Linked DNA regions of Amycolatopsis sp. NBC_01488. The protein of the gene in region 1 binds, or shares a complex with, the protein of each later gene. Links are inferred from orthologs where the notes say so. Each region holds a gene or a part of one and is shown on either strand. Other genes may lie near its edges. The genes, in order: secY and secA.

The links.
Region 2: the proteins of secY (region 1) and secA are in contact, whole or in part, in a crystal structure (PDB 3DIN), measured with the Thermotoga maritima proteins. The link is inferred for Amycolatopsis sp. NBC_01488 from one-to-one orthologs. Residues at the interface, in WP_004081795.1 of Thermotoga maritima: Glu108, Gly109, Glu110, Glu111, Ala236, Glu237, Arg238, Arg239, Ile240, Thr241, Ile242, Gln243, Tyr244, Ala245, Arg246, Arg247, Val248, Thr249, Gly250, Arg251, Arg252, Val253, Tyr254, Gly256, Ala257, Ser258, Thr259, Tyr260, Leu261, Pro262; in WP_004082002.1 of Thermotoga maritima: Glu261, Ala262, Arg263, Lys300, Ala301, Arg302, Thr303, Ile304, Ile305, Leu323, Tyr324, Asp325, Pro326, Val329, Ser330, Tyr333, Ile336, Lys340, Phe345, Val349, Glu363, Phe364, Tyr374, Ser375, Gly376, Gly377, Glu393, Ile395, Thr482, Ser483.

What each region holds. Positions count from the first base shown.
Region 1 is NZ_CP109434.1:1,650,271-1,659,898, reverse strand. What follows is about bases 5,400-8,384. They hold secY (preprotein translocase subunit SecY), read left to right. Parts: upstream 5,400-6,230; coding sequence 6,231-7,538; downstream 7,539-8,384. Other genes in these bases: map (type I methionyl aminopeptidase), read left to right, coding at 8,134-8,384; OG738_RS07765 (adenylate kinase), read left to right, coding at 7,535-8,089; OG738_RS07775 (LysE family translocator), read left to right, coding at 5,400-5,974. Outside these bases: rplE (50S ribosomal protein L5), read left to right, coding at 1-524; OG738_RS07820 (type Z 30S ribosomal protein S14), read left to right, coding at 529-714; rpsH (30S ribosomal protein S8), read left to right, coding at 800-1,198; rplF (50S ribosomal protein L6), read left to right, coding at 1,215-1,754; rplR (50S ribosomal protein L18), read left to right, coding at 1,757-2,155; rpsE (30S ribosomal protein S5), read left to right, coding at 2,187-2,831; rpmD (50S ribosomal protein L30), read left to right, coding at 2,834-3,019; rplO (50S ribosomal protein L15), read left to right, coding at 3,016-3,462; OG738_RS07785 (hypothetical protein), read left to right, coding at 3,562-4,164; OG738_RS07780 (hypothetical protein), read left to right, coding at 4,213-5,328; more of OG738_RS07775, read left to right, coding at 5,351-5,399; more of map, read left to right, coding at 8,385-8,910; infA (translation initiation factor IF-1), read left to right, coding at 9,240-9,461; rpmJ (50S ribosomal protein L36), read left to right, coding at 9,495-9,608. UniProt on the Escherichia coli protein: The central subunit of the protein translocation channel SecYEG. Consists of two halves formed by TMs 1-5 and 6-10.
Region 2 is NZ_CP109434.1:3,771,423-3,781,541, reverse strand. Bases 2,749-6,224 are described here. They hold secA (preprotein translocase subunit SecA), read right to left. Parts: upstream 5,844-6,224; coding sequence 2,949-5,843; downstream 2,749-2,948. Other genes in these bases: hpf (ribosome hibernation-promoting factor, HPF/YfiA family), read right to left, coding at 6,049-6,224; OG738_RS18300 (cytochrome P450), read right to left, coding at 2,749-2,884. Also shown: OG738_RS18315 (TrmH family RNA methyltransferase), read left to right, coding at 1-330; OG738_RS18310 (HAD-IA family hydrolase), read right to left, coding at 338-712; OG738_RS18305 (Rv3235 family protein), read left to right, coding at 941-1,384; more of OG738_RS18300, read right to left, coding at 1,706-2,748; more of hpf, read right to left, coding at 6,225-6,735; OG738_RS18285 (ComF family protein), read right to left, coding at 7,665-8,309; OG738_RS18280 (LpqB family beta-propeller domain-containing protein), read right to left, coding at 8,350-10,059; MtrAB system histidine kinase MtrB, read right to left, coding at 10,083-10,119. UniProt on the Escherichia coli protein: Required for protein export, interacts with the SecYEG preprotein conducting channel.

The DNA.
Region 1 (9,628 bases):
GCTACCGCGAAGAGATCAAGGGCCAGCTGCAGGCGGAGTTCTCCTTCGCCAACGTCCACCAGATCCCGGGCGTGACGAAGGTCGTCGTGAACATGGGCGTCGGTGACGCCGCCCGCGACAGCAAGCTGATCGAGGGTGCGGTCAAGGACCTCGCCCTGATCACCGGCCAGAAGCCCGAGGTCCGGAAGGCTCGCAAGTCCATCGCGCAGTTCAAGCTGCGCGAGGGTCAGCCGATCGGCGCGCGCGTCACGCTGCGCGGCGACCGGATGTGGGAGTTCCTCGACCGGCTGCTGACCATCGCGCTGCCACGTATCCGCGACTTCCGCGGGCTTTCGCCCAAGCAGTTCGACGGCCACGGCAACTACACGTTCGGTCTCAACGAGCAGTCGATGTTCCACGAGATCGACCCCGACGCCATCGACCGCCCCCGCGGCATGGACGTCACCGTCGTCACGACCGCCACGAACGACGACGAGGGCCGGGCGCTGCTGCGCAAGCTCGGCTTCCCGTTCAAGGAGAACTGAGCCGATGGCCAAGAAAGCACTGGTCCACAAGGCCGCGAAGAAGCCGAAGTTCGCCGTGCGCGCCTACACCCGCTGCCAGCGGTGCGGCCGCCCGCACGCCGTGTTCCGCAAGTTCGGGCTCTGCCGGATCTGCCTTCGCGAGATGGCACACGCGGGCGAGCTGCCCGGTGTCCGCAAGTCCAGCTGGTAAGAGCTTCTTTTTAACTCCCACTTCGCCACAGGCCCCGCCCGCTCCGGCGGGCGGGGAACCAGGCGAGAAAGGTTGACAGGTCACCATGACGATGACCGACCCCATCGCAGACTTCTTGACGCGTCTGCGCAACGCGAACTCGGCGTACCACGACGAGGTCAAGCTCCCGCACTCGAAGCTCAAGGCGAACATCGCCGAGATCCTCAAGCGCGAGGGCTACATCGCGGGCTACCACGACGAGCCGGGCGAGAAGCACAAGAATCTCGTCGTCGAGCTCAAGTACGGCCCCAACCGCGAGCGGAGCATCGCCGGCCTCCGGCGCGTCTCCAAGCCCGGTCTGCGGGTCTACGCAAAATCGACCGAACTGCCGTCCGTTCTCGGCGGCCTGGGCATCGCGATCATCTCGACGTCCGGTGGCCTCCAGACCGACCGGCAGGCCAAGCGCAACAGCGTGGGCGGCGAAGTCCTCGCCTACGTCTGGTAAGGAAGGGGGCACAGACATGTCACGCATCGGAAAGCTGCCGGTCGCCGTCCCCTCCGGGGTCGAGGTGACCATCAACGGTCAGCACATCAGCGTCAAGGGCCCCAAGGGGACCCTCGAGCACACCGTCGCCGAGCCGATCACGGTCGAGCGCGACGACGACGGCACCCTGCTGGTCAAGCGCCCGGACGACGAGCGCACCAGCAAGGCTCTGCACGGCCTCACCCGCACCCTGGTGAACAACCTGGTCGTGGGTGTGACCGCGGGCTACGAGAAGAAGCTCGAGATCCACGGTGTCGGTTACCGCGTGCAGGCCAAGGGCTCGGACCTCGAGTTCGCCCTCGGCTACAGCCACCCGGTGAAGATCGAGGCGCCGGACGGCATCACCTTCAAGGTGGAGAGCCCGACGCGGTTCTCGGTCTCCGGCATCGACAAGCAGAAGGTCGGCCAGATCTCGGCGGTCATCCGCCGGCTGCGGCGCCCGGACCCGTACAAGGGCAAGGGCCTGCGGTACGAGGGTGAGAAGATCCGCCGCAAGGTCGGAAAGACGGGTAAGTGATCATGAGCGACACGACTACGAAGCGCAAGCCGGTGGGCAAGGACATCTCGACCCGCCGCCGCGTCGCGAAGGCCCGTCGGCACTTCCGCCTCCGCAAGAAGGTCTCGGGCACGGACCAGCGTCCGCGCCTGGTCGTCAAGCGGTCCTCGCGGCACATCGCCGTGCAGGTCATCGACGACCTGGTCGGCCACACGCTGGTCTCGGCGTCCACCCTCGAGGCGGACCTCCGGACGTTCGACGGCGACAAGAAGGCCAAGGCCGCCAAGGTCGGGCAGCTCGTCGCCGAGCGCGCGAAGAACGCCGGGATCTCGGCTGTGGTGTTCGACCGTGGGGGCAACGCCTACCACGGCCGCATCGCCGCGCTCGCCGACGCCGCCCGTGAGGCGGGGTTGGAGTTCTGATGCAGATGCTCGTTAATGGAAGGAAAGCCTGATGCCGGGACGTACACGGCAATTCGGCGGCGGCCAGGGTGGACCCGGCGGGCAGGGCGGCAACGACCGCGGTGACCGTCGCGACCGCCGGGACCGGCGCGACAGCGGCCGTGGCGGGGCGGCCCAGGACAAGACCCCGCACCTCGAGAAGGTCGTGACGATCAACCGCGTCGCCAAGGTCGTCAAGGGTGGTCGTCGCTTCAGCTTCACCGCCCTGGTGGTCGTCGGTGACGGCGACGGTCAGGTCGGCGTCGGCTACGGCAAGGCCAAGGAAGTTCCCGCGGCCATCGCCAAGGGCGTCGAGGAAGCGAAGAAGAACTTCTTCCGCGTTCCCCGCGTCGGCGGCACCATCCCGCACCCGATCCAGGGTGAGGAGGCCGCCGGTGTCGTGCTGCTCCGTCCGGCGTCCGCCGGTACCGGCGTCATCGCCGGTGGCCCGGTGCGCGCGGTGCTGGAGTGCGCGGGTGTCCACGACGTGCTGTCGAAGTCGCTCGGCTCCGACAACGCGATCAACATCGTGCACGCGACCGTGGCGGCCCTGAAGGGCCTGCAGCGTCCCGAAGAGGTCGCGGCCCGCCGCGGTCTCCCGCTCGAGGACGTCGCGCCGGCCCGGATGCTGCGCCAGCGTGCGGGCCAGGGGGTCTGACGATGACTCAGCTCAAGGTCACCCAGGTCAAGAGCAAGATCGGCACGAAGCACGCTCACCGCGAGTCGCTGCGCACCCTCGGGCTGCGCAAGATCCGCCAGAGCGTCGTGCGTGAAGACACCCCCCAGGTGCGCGGCCTGATCCACACCGTCCGCCACCTGGTGGAGGTCGAGGAGGTCCAGGCATGACGGCCATCAAGATCCACCACCTGCGCCCGGCTCCGGGCTCGAAGCGCGAGAAGATGCGCGTCGGTCGTGGTGAGGGTTCGAAGGGCAAGACGGCCGGTCGCGGTACGAAGGGCACCAAGGCCCGGAAGAACGTGCCCGCCGGGTTCGAGGGTGGGCAGATGCCCATCCACATGCGGCTGCCGAAGCTGCGTGGCTTCAAGAACCGCTTCCGCACCGAGTACCAGCCGGTGAACGTGGGCGACATCGCCCGCGTCTTCCCGGACGGTGGCACCATCGGTGCCGAAGAGCTCGCCGCCGCGGGCCTCGTCCGCAAGGGCAAGCTCGTCAAGGTGCTCGGCAACGGTGACGTCAACGGCGTCAAGCTCGACGTGACCGCCGACGGCTTCTCCGGCTCCGCCAAGGAGAAGCTCGAAGCGGCCGGTGGCTCCGCCACCACCAACTGAGCTGTAGCTCGTCCGAAGGCCCGTCTGGTTCGCCAGGCGGGCCTTCGGCGTTCCCGGGCGCGCTTGTGGTCACCGCGGCCCGGCGGAAGGATCGGCGGGGTGGACTTCAGCCGTCGTGGCCGGGCGTTCCGGGCACCGGTGTTCGTGGCGCTCGCCCTCGCGCTGACGGTCGCCGGGACGTTCCTGCCGTTCTTCCGCACCGAGCAGCCGGTGAGCAGCGACGCCGACGGCGTCGCGCGCTCGACCCTGCGTGCCTGGCGGGTCGACTTCGCGTTCCCGGGCGAGGCGGAGCTCAGCTCGCCGGCCGCGCCGCTCGGCCTGCCGCTGGTGCTGGCGAGCGCGATCCTCCTGGTCGCGCTGGTCCTCACGATCCGCCAGGCGGCGGCCCGCCGGCCGGGCGTCGCCGCGAGCCGCACGGCGACCGGGGGAGCGGCCTTCCTCGCGGGCGCGGTCTGCACGATCGTCATGGACGGCGCCCGCAGTCTCTTCGACGACCGGCCGCCGCACGGGGAGACGACCGTCCTGGCCGGCGTGTGGGTACTGGTGGCCGCGGTGCTGGCCGCCGCGCTGGCGGCGGCGCTGAGCCACCGCGGGCCGGCCGAGGCGCGTCCGGAGTGGGCCGACCCGGCGGCGGCGTTCGCGGACACGGCGACGCCGCAGTCGGGCGTCGCGATCACGGTCCTGCCCCCGCAGGACGACTGACCGGACAGGCTCCTTGCCGCGGCGCGGATCCGGACGGAGGATCGCAGGGTGGACAGACCGTCGCAGGAGCCGCCCGATCCGCCGTCCGAGGCCGGGAGATCGCCGCTGAGCTTCCCGGTCGAGGCCCCGAAGCTCACGGGAGTGGAGCCGGGCACGGGGGCGCCGCTCGCCTCCCCGGCGGAGGCCACGGACCCGCTCGCCTTCCCGGCCGAGGCTGCTCCGGCGGACGCCGCACCTGACCGCCGACCCGCATTCCCGGCTGAGGCGCCGTCCGCTGGTCCGGCCGGAAGCGCGCTGCCGACGGGGAACCCGCTGGCTTTTCCAGCGGAAACCGCGCAGTCGGCCGCGGATCCGCTCGACTTCCCATCCGCACCCGCGCACCTGAGCGCGGCGGCGCCCGCAGACCCGCTCGCTTTCCCCACGCAAGCACCCCCACCGGCCGAGCAGCTGCCGTACCCGGTCGCCGAGCTACCGGGACTATCCGGACCACCAGCGCAACCAGCGCAACCAGCGCAACCAGGCCCAGCCGCTCCCGCAGCCGAACCGGCCTCACCGCCCACGGCACCCGCCGGAACCGGGCTCCGGCGCTTCCTCCCACCGGCCCTCACCGCGCTGGCCGCGCTCCTGGCCGTCGGGGGCTGCTTCCTGCCGCTCTTCCGGCTCCAGCAGCACCTCAGCGTCCGGCAGGGGTTCTTCGAAGCCCAGCTCACCGTCACCGAGACCGCCTGGGGGAGCCGCATCGAGATTCCCGGGCAAGCCGCCACCGACCAGGCCGCCTCGCCCGTCGGGGTGCCGCTGATCCTCGCCGTCGTCCTGCTGGTCGCCGCCGCCTTCGTCGCCTTCTCACGGCCGGAGCGGGGGCGGTGGCTGGTCACCGCCGGGGCGTTCTTCACCGCCGGCGTCGTCACCACCGTGGGCATGAGCGGGCTCGGGTGGTCGGCCATGGCGGACGGCGTGGACCTCGAAGTCGTCGTCGCGAGCGGGATGTGGCTGCTGATCGTGGCCACCGCGCTGGCCGGCGTCGCGGCCGTGCTCGCCCACCTCCCGACGAACGACGGATGGGCGGACCCGTCGCTCGCCTACGCCGACACCCCGACCCCGCCCAGCGGCGTCGCCATCACCGTCCTGCCGCCGGAGCCGGAGCTGCCCGGACAATCCGATTGACGCCCGCCGCTACCGTGAAACCATGTCGTGGCTGCTGGTCTTCTTCGGGGCGTCCGTGCTCATCGCGCTTACGCCAGGGGCGAACAACCTGCTCGGCCTGCACCACGGGATGACGCACGGTGTTCGCCGCGGCCTCGCCGGGCTGGGCGGCAGGCTGGCCGCGTTCACGCTGTTGATCGCCGGCGTCGCGGCCGGGCTGGGGCAGCTGCTGGCCGCCTCCGAGACCGCGCTGACGATCATCAAGTGGGCCGGCGCCGCCTACCTGCTCTACCTGGGCCTGCGCCTGCTGTGGTCCACGTTCCGGGGCAAAACGGACGTCCCCGAACCGGACACCCGGCCCGCGTCCGCCTGGCGGGTGACGCGCAAGGAGTTCGGCGTCGCGATCACCAACCCCAAGGCGATCCTCATCTTCACCGCGTTCGTCCCGCAGTTCATCGACGCAGGTCACGGGCCCTTTCCGGCCCAGATCGCGCTGCTGGGCGCCGGCTACCTGCTGGCCGAGTTCCTGGCCGGCTCGGTCTACGTCGCGGTCGGTGCCGGCCTGAAGTCGATCGAGCTGACCCGGCGGACCCGCCGAAACGTGGACCGGGGGACCGGCGTGGTCCTCGTCGGGCTGGCCGGCGTGCTCGCGACGACGACCGCCTGATCCCCGATCTGTCAAGGAATCCGGCCGAGACGGCGATGTGGATCAACCCGCCGGAGCAACCTTGGTACGGAAAACGCACACGGACTGCGGACACGCCCGGTGAAGCTGTTAGAGTCGGCGACACGCTTCGGGACGAGTGTGCCCCGAAGCGTTCCTGGCTTGCGTGCCAGTAGTGCTGTGTGTTCCCGCCGGCCACCGTGCCGGCCAAGCCGATCGTCGGTTGAGGACGGCCGACGACGCCGAGGAGGTCCCCCGCGTGTTCAGCGCCTTCCGCTCGGCTCTCGCGACGCCGGATCTACGCAAGAAGATCCTGTTCACGCTAGCCATCGTCGCGGTCTACCGAATCGGTGCGACCATCCCGGCACCAGGGATCTCCTACGGGGCCGTACAGGCCTGTAGCTCCCAGGCGCAGCAGGAAGGCGTCTACCAGCTGCTGAACCTGTTCAGCGGTGGTGCGCTGCTGCAGCTGTCGCTCTTCTCGACCGGCATCATGCCGTACATCACGGCGAGCATCATCATCCAGCTGCTGACCGTGGTCATCCCGCGGTTCGAGGAGCTGAAGAAGGAAGGCCAGTCCGGCCAGGGCAAGCTGACCCAGTACACCCGGTACCTGACGGTCGCGCTGGCGATCCTGCAGGCCACCGGCGTGGTCGCGCTCGCGGACCGCAAGCAGCTCTTCCCGGACTGCCAGTCGCCGATCATCCCGGACAACAGCGTCTACTCGCTGGCGATCATCGTCATCACCATGACCGCGGGCACCGCCGTCATGATGTGGCTGGGCGAGCTGATCACCGAACGCGGCGTCGGCAACGGCATGTCCGTCCTGATCTTCCTGAACATCGCGGCGCGCATCCCCGTCGAGGGCGGCAACATCCTGTCCAACGGCGGTGGCATCGCGCTGACGATGATCTGCGTCTTCGGCCTGGTGATCATCGCCAGCGTCATCTTCGTCGAGCAGGGGCAGCGCCGGATCCCGGTGCAGTACGCCAAGCGCATGATCGGCCGCCGGATGTACGGCGGCACGTCGACCTACCTGCCGATCAAGGTGAACCAGGCCGGCGTCATCCCGGTCATCTTCGCGTCGTCCCTGCTGTACCTGCCGGATCTGATCAGCCGCCTCGTCGGCGACCAGAACAGCAACTCCGGCTGGCAGGTCTTCATCAAGAACTACATCGTGAACCAGTCCAGCTGGGTGCACATCGCGCTGTACTTCGGCCTGATCATCTTCTTCACGTACTTCTACATCACGATCACGTTCAACGTGGACGAGCGTGCGGACGAGATGAAGAAGTTCGGCGGGTTCATCCCGGGCATCCGCCCGGGTCGCCCGACGGCGGAGTACCTGAGCTTCGTGCTGGGCCGGATCACCCTGCCGGGTTCGCTGTACCTGGGCATCATCGCGATCCTTCCGAACTTCTTCCTGTCGTTGACCGGGAGCGGGAACAACCAGAACTTCCCGTTCGGTGGCACGGCTGTGCTGATCATGGTCGGTGTCGGCCTCGACACCGTGAAGCAGATCGAAAGCCAGCTGATGCAGCGCAACTACGAAGGGTTCTTGAAGTGACGCGGCTGGTTCTCGTGGGTCCGCCCGGCGCGGGCAAAGGTACGCAGGCGGAGGCCCTGTCGGAGCAGCTGCGCATCCCGCACATCTCCACGGGTGAGCTGTTCCGCGCGCACGTCGGCCAGGAGACCCCGCTGGGCCAGGAAGCCAAGCGCTACCTGGACTCGGGCGAGCTCGTGCCCGACTCGGTCACCAACGAAATGGTCCGCGAGCGGCTCGCGGAGCCGGACGCCAAGGTCGGCTTCCTGCTCGACGGCTTCCCCCGCAACACCAAGCAGGCCGAGGTCCTCGGCGAGATCCTCGGCGACGCCGACGTCTCGCTCGACGCCGTGATCCAGCTGCAGGTGCCGGAGGACGTCGTCGTCGAACGGCTCATGTCGCGTGGCCGCGCGGACGACACCGAAGAGGTCATCCGCCGCCGTCAGCAGATCTACGTGTCGGACACCGCGCCGCTGCTGGAGTACTACGCCGACATCCTCGTGACCGTCGACGGCGTCGGCACTGTCGAGGAGATCTCCGGCCGGGTGCTGGAAGCGCTGCGCGACCGCACGTGAATCTCGGAGGGTTGCGTGTTCTGCAAGTGCTCCGCCGTGGGCGCATGATCGAGGTCAAGACCCCGGACGAGCTGCAGGCGATGCGGGCCGCGGGGCTCGTCGTCGCCCGCACGCTGGCGGCCGTCCGCGCCGCCGCGAAACCGGGCGTCAGCACCGCCGAGCTCGACGAGCTGGCCGAGCAGACGATCCGGGACGCCGGTGCGGTGCCGTCGTTCAAGGGCTACCACGGCTTCCCGGCGTCGATCTGCGCGTCGGTGAACGAGCAGATCGTCCACGGCATCCCGGCCAAGACCCAGGTGCTGGCCGACGGCGACATCATCTCCGTCGACTGCGGGGCGATCCTCGACGGCTGGCACGGCGACTCCGCCGTGACGCTGGCCATCGGGGCCGTCTCGGACGCCGACCTGGCGCTGTCCGCGGCGACCGAAGCGGCGATGTGGGCCGGCATCGAGGCGGTCATCGCCGGCGGCCGGTTGACCGACATCTCCTACGCCGTCCAGTCGGCCGCCGAACGCGCGGGCCGCGACGACGGCGTCGAGTACGGGATGATCGTCGAGTACGGCGGCCACGGCATCGGCCGCGAGATGCACATGGACCCGTTCCTGCCGAACCTCGGCAAGCCGGGCAAGGGCCCGCGGCTGAAGCCCGGCATGGCACTGGCGATCGAGCCGATGCTGACCGGCGGCGGCGGGGAGACCCGCGAGCTGGACGACGGCTGGACCGTGGTCACGGCCGACGGCTCCCGCGCGGCCCACTGGGAGCACACGGTGGCGATCACCGAAGACGGCCCGTGGGTGCTCACGGCTCCCGAAGACTCCTGACATCTTTCGGGGGTCCGGGTGGCGGAGCCCCCGGCTCGGGGCGAAGCCCCGGATGGCACTGACCTGCGCATTCACTCACCAGTGGTGATCGCGATCACGTCCACCTGCACGTTCGCCTAGCATGATTACCCCCGGTTTGGGGGTCGCGACACGGGTTGCGTACACTGTCAAGTCGGCGCACTTATCGCGCCCGGATCCTGCGCGCTCGTGAATTCACGGTACTGGGACTCGGGCACCAGTGTGCCACGCAACACCCGACCCAGCACTAGTGCTCGAGTTGATCACAAGGTGTAGCGACAGGCAGTGCCGACTAAGGAAATGCGGAGGACATGGCGAAGAAAGACGGGGCCATCGAGGTCGAAGGCCGCGTAGTCGAGCCGCTCCCCAACGCGATGTTCCGCGTCGAGTTGGAGAACGGTCACAAGGTCCTGGCACACATCAGCGGCAAGATGCGGCAGCACTACATCCGCATCCTGCCCGAGGACAGGGTTGTCGTGGAGCTCTCGCCCTACGACCTCTCTCGTGGTCGCATCGTCTACCGCTACAAGTGATCACGAAGAGCAGCTAACAGGAGAGCAGAAGACGTGAAGGTCCAGCCGAGCGTCAAGAAGATCTGCGACAAGTGCAAGGTGATCCGCCGGCACGGCCGGATCATGGTGATCTGCGAGAACCTGCGGCACAAGCAGCGGCAGGGCTGATCTCCAAGCACTCGACCAGA
Region 2 (10,119 bases), 2.1 Mb from region 1 along the record:
GACCCGCTGGTGGTCAAGGCTTCGGCCGGCGTCGCCTTCCGCGCGCCGGTGCTGCGGTGCGGGTCCGCGCGCGAAGCCGCCGAACTGCTCACCGAAGCCGGCTACGGCCTTTACGCGCTGGGCGCGTCGGCTCGTACCACGGTGTTCGACGTCGACCTGCCGCAGCGCGCCGCGTTCGTGCTCGGCGGCGAGACGGGCGGAGTCGGCGCCGAAGTCGGCGAGCTCGTCACGGAATGGGTGTCGATTCCCATGCCGGGTGACGTCGAGTCGCTGAATGTCTCAGCCGCCGCGGCGGTCCTGTCTTTCGAGCTGGTCCGCCGCGCGCGGTGACGCGCGCTCACCAGTCCGGGAACAACACACCGAGCTCGGAGAGCGTTTCCTCGACCGACCGGTGGTGCACGCCGACCATCCCCGCCTCGACGGCGCCGCGGATGTTCGCGGCGGAGTCGTCGACGAACGCACAACGCACGGCGGGCAGCCCGAGCCGGTCGGCCGCGAGCAGGTAGACCGCGGGATCCGGTTTGGCGACCCCGACCTCGCCGGAAAACACGAGCGCGTCGAAATAGTCGAACATCGTGTTCTTGACCTCGGCCGACGCCCCAGGGGCGTTGGACAGCAGCGCGGTGCGGACGCCTCGCTCGCGCGCGGCCGCCAGGTAATCGTAGAAGCGGCCGGCGTCGGGATCGGTGAGAACTCCGGCGAAGTCGACCAATAACCCCTTCAGCACCCGGCACACCATAGCCGGGGCGGCGACGCGTTGTCTCGCATGGCGCAACAACCGCCCGCACTTACCGCACCGGCGGCCGTGAATCCATCGTTGCGGTGGTTCTTTCCCGAATCGGGCGATTCTCGTGGCCTTTCCGGCCGGTTCCCGCCTCTAAGCGGAGGCGACGGCGAAATGCCGTGCCCGGGAGGGGAGGAAATGACCGAGGAACACCGCGTGAGAACACTGATTCACCACGAAGTGCCACGCCGGGCCGACCGGCCACCGGCCGTCACGCCGCACGAACACCGCGGGAGCGATGCCCGGTGGCCGATGCCTCGCGGCCTCGAGGCGGGCGAGGTGAGCCGGCTGCTGACCATGCTGCTGGAGGCCTACGACGGCCGCCGGCCGGTGCCGCAGATCCGCGGCCTGGTGGCACCGGAGGTCTTGGCGAGCCTGAGCGGCCCGCACCTGGCACGGCCGCGCCACCGGCTGTGCCGGGTCCACGTGTGCCCGCCGGCGCCGGGGGTGATCGAGGCGTGCGCCCGCGTGGAAGTGGCGGGCCGGTCGATCGCGCTGGCGGCCAGGTTCGTCCGGACACCGGCGGGCTGGCAGTGCGTGCGGTTCGCGCTGCTGAAACCGGGACACCCGGTTCAGGCACAGCGCCGGGCTGCGGCGTGAGTCGCGCTTCGGCGGCTCGCGCGCCGCCAGGGTCGTAGCCGCCGCCTGCGGCGTCGGCGTGCCAAGGTGCCAGAGGTCTCGGGCGACTGGGCCCCGCACCCAGCCGTTGTGCAGTCGGCTCGCTGTACCACCGGTTCGCGCACCGCCGGGTCGCCGGCGGCTGCGGCGCCAGCTGCGTCGGCGTCGGCGTCGGCGAGCCGAGGTGCCGGAGGTCTCGGGCGCCGGGCCGCAACCCGGCCGCCAAGCCCAGGCCATGCCGCCGAGCAACCGGCCGCGCGAACTCCCCTCCCCACCGGCCCTCAAGTCGTGAGCGGCAGAACCCTAACCCCCGCTGGCGACCGGGAGCGTTGCCAAGCCGCGCAGGGTGGTCGTCGCCGTCCACTTCGGATCGGCCGCCAACTTCAGCTGCGGCATCCGGCGGGCCAGTTCGCGGAACACGATGCGGCCCTCCAACCGTGCCAGCGGGGCACCAAGGCAGAAGTGGATTCCCTGGCCGAACGCCAGGTGGCGGCCCGGCGTGCGGGTCGGGTCGAACGTGTCGCCGCCTGTTGACGGGTCGCGGTTGGCCGCTCCGATCAGGACGATCACCTGGCTGCCCGCCGGCACCGCGAACGACCCCAGTTCCGTGTCCCGCAACGCCGTGCGGGCCGTCAGCTGGACCGGGGAGTCGTAGCGCAGCACCTCCTCCACCACGCGGTCGGGCGGTGCCGCGCCAAGGCCGTCGTGGCGCAGCAGGGCCAGTACGCCGTTGCCGATCAGGTTCGTCGTCGTCTCGTGGCCGGCGATCAGCAGGAGCGTCAGCGTCACCAGCAGCTCGCCCTCGCTGAGCACGTCGCCCGCGTCGGACACCGCGACCAGCGCGGACAGCAGGTCGTCCCCCGGCTCGCGTCGCCGCTGGTCCGCCAGGGAACGGAAGTACGCGACGAACGACTGCCGTGCCTTGACCGCCGGCCCGACCGTGTCCGGGTGCTGCAGGAACGGCGGGTCCAGTGCCCGCGCCATCGAGTGTGACCACGCCGCGAAGCGCTCGCGGTCGTCCAGCGGCACGCCGAGCAGCTCCGCGATCACCTCCACCGGCAACGGCTTGGCCAGCGACGTCATCAGGTCGAACTCACCGCGCACGCCGTCGAGGAGCGACGCGGTGAGCTCCTCGATCCGCGGTGCCAGCCGCTCGACCATCCGTGGCGTGAACGCCTTCGCCACCAGCCGTCGCAGCCGCGTGTGGTCGGGCGGGTTCAGGGACAGGAACGCCCGGACCACGCGTCCCGATTCGTCGACCGGCTGGTCCGGGAGCCGGTCCGCCGGATCCAGGTACTCCGGCTCGGGGTGCCCGAAGGCCGGGTCGCGCAGTACCTGCGTCGCCTCGGCGAGGCCGCTGACCGCGAACATCCCTTCGGCCAGCCGCGCGACCGGCCACCGCGCACGCCATCGCCGGTAGTGCGGGTACGGATCCGGCCGCCGCTCCGCGGCGAACAGCGCGAAGAACTCCTGCGGATCCACCGGCTTCTCCCCTCGCACAAAAACAGGGCCGGGGTGCGCGTGCACCCCGGCCCCGGAAACCACGTCAGCGACGCGGGCCCTTCTTGCCCTTCTTCTGCGCGTCGCGCTGCGCGGCACGACGATCCCGGCGGGTTCCCCCACCGCCACCGCCCGCGGCCTGCGCCCCGCCGTCGGCGTGGGACTCGACCTCGCCGTCCTCACCCGGGCCGGACAGCGTCACGCCCAACTGCGGGCCACCGCCGCCGAGGCCCTTGCCGCGCAGGGCGGCCGGGACGGACTCGGTGTCGGTCGTCGGCGGCTGCGGCGGCGCCGGACGCGCGTGCCGGCCCTCCGAGGGCGCGGCTGCCTGGCCGTTGCCCGAAGCGACACCCGCGGGCAACGCCGCGGCGTCCTCCGCCGGCGGCGCCTCGGCCCGCTCGACCTGCAGGTTGAACAGGAAGCCGACGGCCTCCTCCTTCAGCGAGTCGAGCATCGCGCGGAACATGTCGAAGCCCTCGCGCTGGTACTCGATCAGCGGGTCGCGCTGCGCGAGCGCCCGCATGCCGATGCCCTGCTTGAGGTAGTCCATCTCGTAGAGGTGCTCGCGCCACTTGCGGTCGAGGACCGTCAGCATGACCTGGTGCTCCAGGGTCCGCATGCCGTCCGGGCCGACGAGCGCGTTGATCTCCGCTTCGCGCTTGTCGTAGGCGTTGCGGGCGTCCTGCACCAGCGCCTCGCGGAGCCCCTGCGCGTCGAGGTCGCCGTCCTCGACCAGGTCTTCCCAGTCGATGCTGACCGGGTAGAGCTGCTTCAGGGCCGTCCACAGCTTCTCGTGGTCCCAGTCCTCGGCGTAGCCGCTGGAGGTCGCACCGTCCACATAGGCGTTGACGACGTCGACGAGCATGCCCTCGATCTGGTCGCGCAGGCTCTCGCCGGCCAGCACGCGGTGGCGCTCGGCGTAGATCACCTTGCGCTGCTCGTTCATGACCTCGTCGTACTTGAGGACGTCCTTGCGCTGCTCCATGTTGATCTGCTCGACCTGGGTCTGCGCGCTCTTGATGGCCTTGGAGACCATCTTGTGCTCGATCGGCACGTCGTCGGGCAGCCGCATGGTCGTCATGACGCGCTCGACCATGGTCGCGTTGAAGCGGCGCATGAGCTCGTCACCGAGCGACAGGTAGAAGCGGGACTCGCCGGGGTCGCCCTGGCGGCCGGAACGACCGCGGAGCTGGTTGTCGATGCGGCGCGACTCGTGCCGCTCGGTGCCCAGCACGTAGAGCCCGCCCGCCTCGCGAACCTCTTCCGCTTCGGCCTTCGACTCCGCCTTGACCTGCTCCAGGACTTCGGGCCACGCGGCCTCGTACTCCTCGGAGTGCTCGACCGGGTCCAGGCCCCGCTCGCGCAGCACCTGGTCGGCGATGAGGTCGGGGTTGCCGCCCAGCACGATGTCGGTACCGCGGCCCGCCATGTTCGTGGCGACCGTGACGGCGCCCTTCTGGCCGGCGCGGGCGACGATCAGCGCCTCGCGGTCGTGGTGCTTCGCGTTCAGCACCTCGTGCGGCACGCTCAGCTTCACCAGCAGCTTCGACAGCCGCTCGGACTTCTCGACGCTCGTCGTGCCGACCAGGACCGGCTGGCCCTTCTCGTGCCGCTCGGCGATGTCCTCGGCGACCGCCTCGTACTTCGCGTCTTCGGTCTTGTAGATCAGGTCCGGCTGGTCGGCGCGGATCATCGGCCGGTTCGTCGGGATCGGCACCACGCCCAGCTTGTAGGTCTGGTGGAACTCCGCGGCCTCGGTCTCGGCCGTACCGGTCATGCCGGACAGCTTGTCGTAGAGGCGGAAGTAGTTCTGGAGCGTGATCGTCGCCAGCGTCTGGTTCTCGGCCTTGATCTCGACCTTTTCCTTGGCCTCGATCGCCTGGTGCATGCCCTCGTTGTAGCGGCGGCCGACCAGGATGCGCCCGGTGAACTCGTCGACGATCATCACTTCGCCGTTGCGGACGATGTAGTCCTTGTCCTTGTGGAAGAGCTCCTGGACCTTCAGCGCGTTGTTCAGGTACCCGACCAGCGGGGTGTTCGCGGCCTCGTAGAGGTTCTCGATGCCGAGCTGGTCCTCGACGAACCGGACGCCCTTCTCGGTGACGGCGACGGTGCGCTTCCGGACGTCGACCTCGTAGTGGTACTTCGAGTTGATCAGGTTCGTCTTCTCGGTGCGCTCCCGCGACCCCATGGTCGTGGTGTCGATGCCCTTCATCAGCGGGGCGAGCCGGGCGAACTCGACGTACCAGCGCGACGACTGGTCCGCCGGGCCCGAGATGATCAGCGGCGTCCTGGCCTCGTCGATGAGGATCGAGTCGACCTCGTCGACGATGGCGAAGTTGTGCCCGCGCTGCACGCAGTCGTCGAGGCTCCACGCCATGTTGTCGCGCAGGTAGTCGAAGCCGAACTCGTTGTTCGTGCCGTAGGTGATGTCGGCGTTGTACTGGGAGCGCCGCACGTCCGGCTGCTGCTCCGACAGGATGACGCCGACCTCGAGGCCGAGGAAGCGGTGGATGCGGCCCATCCACTCCGAGTCGCGCTTGGCCAGGTAGTCGTTCGTCGTGACGACGTGGACGCCCTTGCCGGGGATGGCGTTGAGGTAGGCGGGGAGGACGCAGGTGAGCGTCTTGCCCTCGCCGGTCTTCATTTCGGCGACCTGGCCGAGGTGCAGGGCCGCGCCGCCCATCAGCTGGACGTCGAAGTGCCGCTGGCCCAGCACCCGCTTGGCCGCTTCCCGGGCGACCGCGAAGGCCTCCGGAAGCAGCTCGTCGAGCGACTCGCCCTCGCCGTTCCGCTTGCGGAACTCCTCGGTCTTGGCCCGCAGCTCGGCGTCGGTCAGGTCCTTGACGTCGTCTTCGAGGGTGTTGATGTGATCGGCGATGTTGCGCAGCCGCTTCACCATCTTGCCCTCGCCCGCGCGGAGCAGGCGGTTCAGCACCATCCGGTCGACCTCACTAGCTGATCATGAGTGCGCCCAGGCCGGTCCCGGGCAGGTTTTCCCGCGGCGGCCGCCGTGGTCGGCGCCACCGTCCCACCCCATCGTAGGGAACGGTGGGCGTCGTGTGCACACGCCGTAGGTCGTGGACGTGCGGATGGCCCGCACGCGAGCCGCGTGCGGGCCATCCGTCAGGCCTCCTTAGGACGGCTCAGCCGAGCCGGATCACGCCGTAGTCGAAGCCTTTCCGCCGGTAGACCACGCTGGGCCGGCCCGCCTCCGAGTCGTTGAAGAGGTAGAAGTCGTGGCCGACCAGCTCCATCTCGTAGAGAGCCTGGTCCACCGTCATGGGCTCCGCGGTGTGCTGCTTCTCGCGAACGACGCGACCGGGCTGGTGACCGAGGTCGTCGTCGGCCCAGCTCTGCTGCTGGGGCAGGTGGATCTCTCCGGCGACCGCGAAGCCGTTCGTCTGCGGCTCGGCTTCGGGTGCTTCCAACACCGCGGTACGCGCGGCGGGACTGGCTGCGGCCGGGGATCCACCACCCGGCAGGGCCGAGGTCGCTTCGGCGACCGATTCCGGGCGGCTGCGCCCGTAGTGCACGCGCCTCCGGTCGTGTGTCCTCCGCAGCCGGTTCTCCAGCTTCGTGACTGCGGAATCGAGCGCTGCGTAGAAGTCGGCGGCACACGCTTCAGCGCGTACGGCCGGGCCACGCCCCTTTCCGGTGATTTCGACGCGCTGGCAACTCTTGGCCTGGCGCCGATTGGGTTCGTGGAACAGCTCCACGTCGTACCGGATGACTTTCCTGTCGTAGCGCTCGAGGCGGGCCAGCTTTTCGCTGACGAGTGCCCGATAGTGCTCGGGCACCTCTACGTTGCGGCCCTTAACGACGATGTCCATACACGACCTCCCTCGCTGAGATGACTGCGAGCTGTTGAGTTCACACACGGCGCCGGTGTAGCGGGGACGGAAGCCCGGATCGCGGGCTGAGAAGGAACTCGGGATCGGTTCACGACGTCTCGTGCCGGGGCCCGAGCGCGGACTCAGCGCACCTCCGGCGCCAGGGACATGGGCTCGTCACCTCCCTGCCTGCGGGGATTGCTGATAGCGGAGCACGTTAGCTTCCTCACGCCCGTTGCAACAGCCCCCGAGCCGGGGGATGTCGAGGAATGAGACTCCGTCACCCCGCGCAGTGAGCGGAGGGTGAACACCAGAAAACACCCGCTGGTCGGACGCGGTGCGGTTCGCGTGCTTTCACACGGACGGCGCATCGCTGCCGGCTGGTGGACGCCGAGGGTGACGGCCAGGTTTCCCGCAGCCGCCACCCCGGTGGAGTGGCCTGGCGGCCGAGTGGTCTTGATCGACACCCTCATGCCGGGACAACGGCCCCCGAGCTGATTGCGTTCCCGCCGGATGTCACTCGTGTAGGTGACGTCGGGGTCACCCGGGTGCGGGGTGAGGCCGGGGGGGGTGCCGGGGTGGGGTGCCGGGTTTGCGGTGGTGAGGGCCGGGGAGGCGGGTGGCTTGCCGCGGTCGGCGGTGGTACCCGTGGCGGTGACGAATGCTCGGCTGCGCGCGATCGGACGCAGCCGTGACTGCCGCGGCTGCGCGCGATCGGAAGCAGGCGTTGCTGCCGCGGCTGCGCGCGATCGGACGCAGCCATGGCTGCCGCGGCCGCGCGATCGGAAGCAGGCGTTGCTGCCGCGGACCGGCACCGCGCGGCTGGTGACGGCGGCCGCCACACCTGGCGGCGCGGGACTGGTGCCGGGCGGCGGAGGACCGCCGGGCGGCGCGGCGCCGACGACGGCCCCGCAGCCGCACGCCATGCGTCACCCCGCCGCGAGCAGGGTCAAGACCGCCGCCACCTCGATCCCCTCCGCCGCCATTGCCCGGACGCAGGCCGCCGCCGTGGCTCCCGTCGTGATCACGTCGTCCAGGAGCACCACCGGCATGCCCGGCGGTGGGCGGCCTGCCTCGCGGAAGCGCACCCGGCCCGCGAGGTTGGCCATCCGGGCCGCGCGGTCCAGGCCGACCGCGTCGCGGGCTCGGCCGGACAGCTCCAGCGCCGGAGCGACCGCGACTTCGAAGCCCCGCTCCGCCAGGACCTTCGCCGCCGCGTTGGCCAGGCGCTCGACGTGCGGGCCTCCGCGGACCCGGGCCGCCGGACGGCGGCTCGGCGCCGGCACCAAGCACACCCGAGAAGCGGACACCCGCGGCAGGACGACCAGGGCCTCCGCCAGCGCGCGCCCCAGTGAGGCCGCCAAGTCGCGGCGGCCACGCTCCTTGAACGCGATCAGCAACCGCCGGCCGACGCCCCGGTACCGGGCCAGCGCGAACACCCGCACCTTCCCCGCCACCGGGACCCGGACGACCTCGGACACCGCACCCCACACCCCCGCGCACCGGCCGCAGCACGGCGCTCCACGGGCCCCGCAGCCGGCGCACCGGGCGGGGATCAGCAAATCGAGCCACACACGGACAGTGTCCCCGGCACCACCGACAGTTTCCGGAACCTCAGCCCGGGTAGAACGGATCCGCGTCCTTCATCGAGTGGGCCTGCGGCCGCCAGACCTCGCCGAGCTCCGACGCCGTCCACAGCCCGCTCGCGTCGGCCACCACGATCGGGCGGCTCGGCGCCGCCGTCACGCCGTGCACCTGGGGCGTCAGGTTGGAGCTGTTGAACGCGTCCATCCGCTGGCCGTCCACCGTCACGCGGACCACCGGCTGGGACGGCGACTTCGTCACCGCCACCAGGGTGTCCTGGTCCAGCCAGTCCACGTCGACCGCTTCCTGGAGGTCGTGCGGCTGCAGCAGCCGGGGCTCGCGCAGGGCCACCGAATCGCCGCTGCCGACCACCGAGGCCACCCACAGGTGGTCGTTCACCACCGCCGCCACGCGGGCGCCGTCGCGGGAAAACCGCAGCTCCGTGATGCCGCCCTGCTGGATGAGATCCGCCGCGTTGACCGTGAGGGCCGTCCACTGGCCGTTCGGGCTGACCACCATCCGGCCGACCGAAAGCTCGTTGACCACGGTCCACACCTCGCCGGTGCCCGGCCGCCACGTCGGACGGCTCAGCGTCGTGCCGCCCAGGCCGACCAGCGGCAGGTCGTGCCCGAGATCGCCGATCCGCAGGCGGACCTTCGGGCCGTCGTGCTCCACCACCGCCAGGCGCTTGCCGTCGATCGACTGGGCCGCGTTCACGACGTCGTAGCCGCCGTTGCCCGCCGGGCCGGGGACCGGTGCGCCGTCGAGCAGGGACCGCACCCGGCCGCCGACCGTCATCAGGCCCGGGAGCTCCAGGCTCGGCGACAGCGTCGCGGTGTACGCGGGCAGGTCGTTCAGGCGCCAGTCCGGATGGTTCGCGACCAGCGGCGCGCCGTCGGCGAGGATCCGGATCCGCGCCGACGTCACGTACTGGAGGGTCAGGACGATCTGCGCCGCGATCAGGTTCCGGATGTCGTCGGCGACGCCGGACAGCCCGGTCAGCGGTACCACGAGCGTCCCGTCGTCCAGGCTCTTCACGTTCGTGTCGATCTCGACCGGCTCGCCGAGCAGGTTCTTCACCGCACCGGCCAGGCTCGTCGAGGGCCCGTTGACCAGCAGATCCATCACGCGGCCCGGCAGCCCGGACTGCGGCTTCGCGATGACGTAGCGGCGGTCGGGGACGAACGTGGCCGACTGCTCCGAGTAGAAGTTCACCGACACCGGCGTGTAGTTCTCGCTGAAGTCGGACTCGGTCGCGTACAGGTCGGGCGGCGGGTCGGCGATCCGCCACTGGCCGTTCGCCTGCTTGTGCACCTGCACCTTGAGCGCCGCCGGGCTGTAGTCCGGCACGAACGCGCTGTTCTGGTCGAGCATGCCGACGTCGAACCCGCGCACGTTGACGACGACGGTGTTCGGGTCGGGCTGCGGGGCCGGGTCGTAGACCGTGCCGAAGGTGTTCTGGATGATCGTCAGGCTGCGGCTGGGCCGCCAGTTCGCCCGGCTCTGGTCGTCCAGGTAGGCGCGGGCGGCCGCGTTGCCCTGGCCGGGCTTGAGCGTCGCGCCGATGAAGCCGCGGACCAGCGAGAGCGGGTCGATGTCTTTCTCCGGCTCGGGGACGACGTCGCCGGACCCCTGGCCCTGCCGTTCGCCGGAGACGACCACGGGCTGGGACTCCAGCGGCACGTTCGCGCAGCCGGCCACCAGGACCAGGCACAGCACCGCGAGCAGAAGCCGTTTCACCGGCCCACGGAGAGCTTGTGGGTTCACTGACCGATTTCCTCACGTTCGGCGAAGATCGCC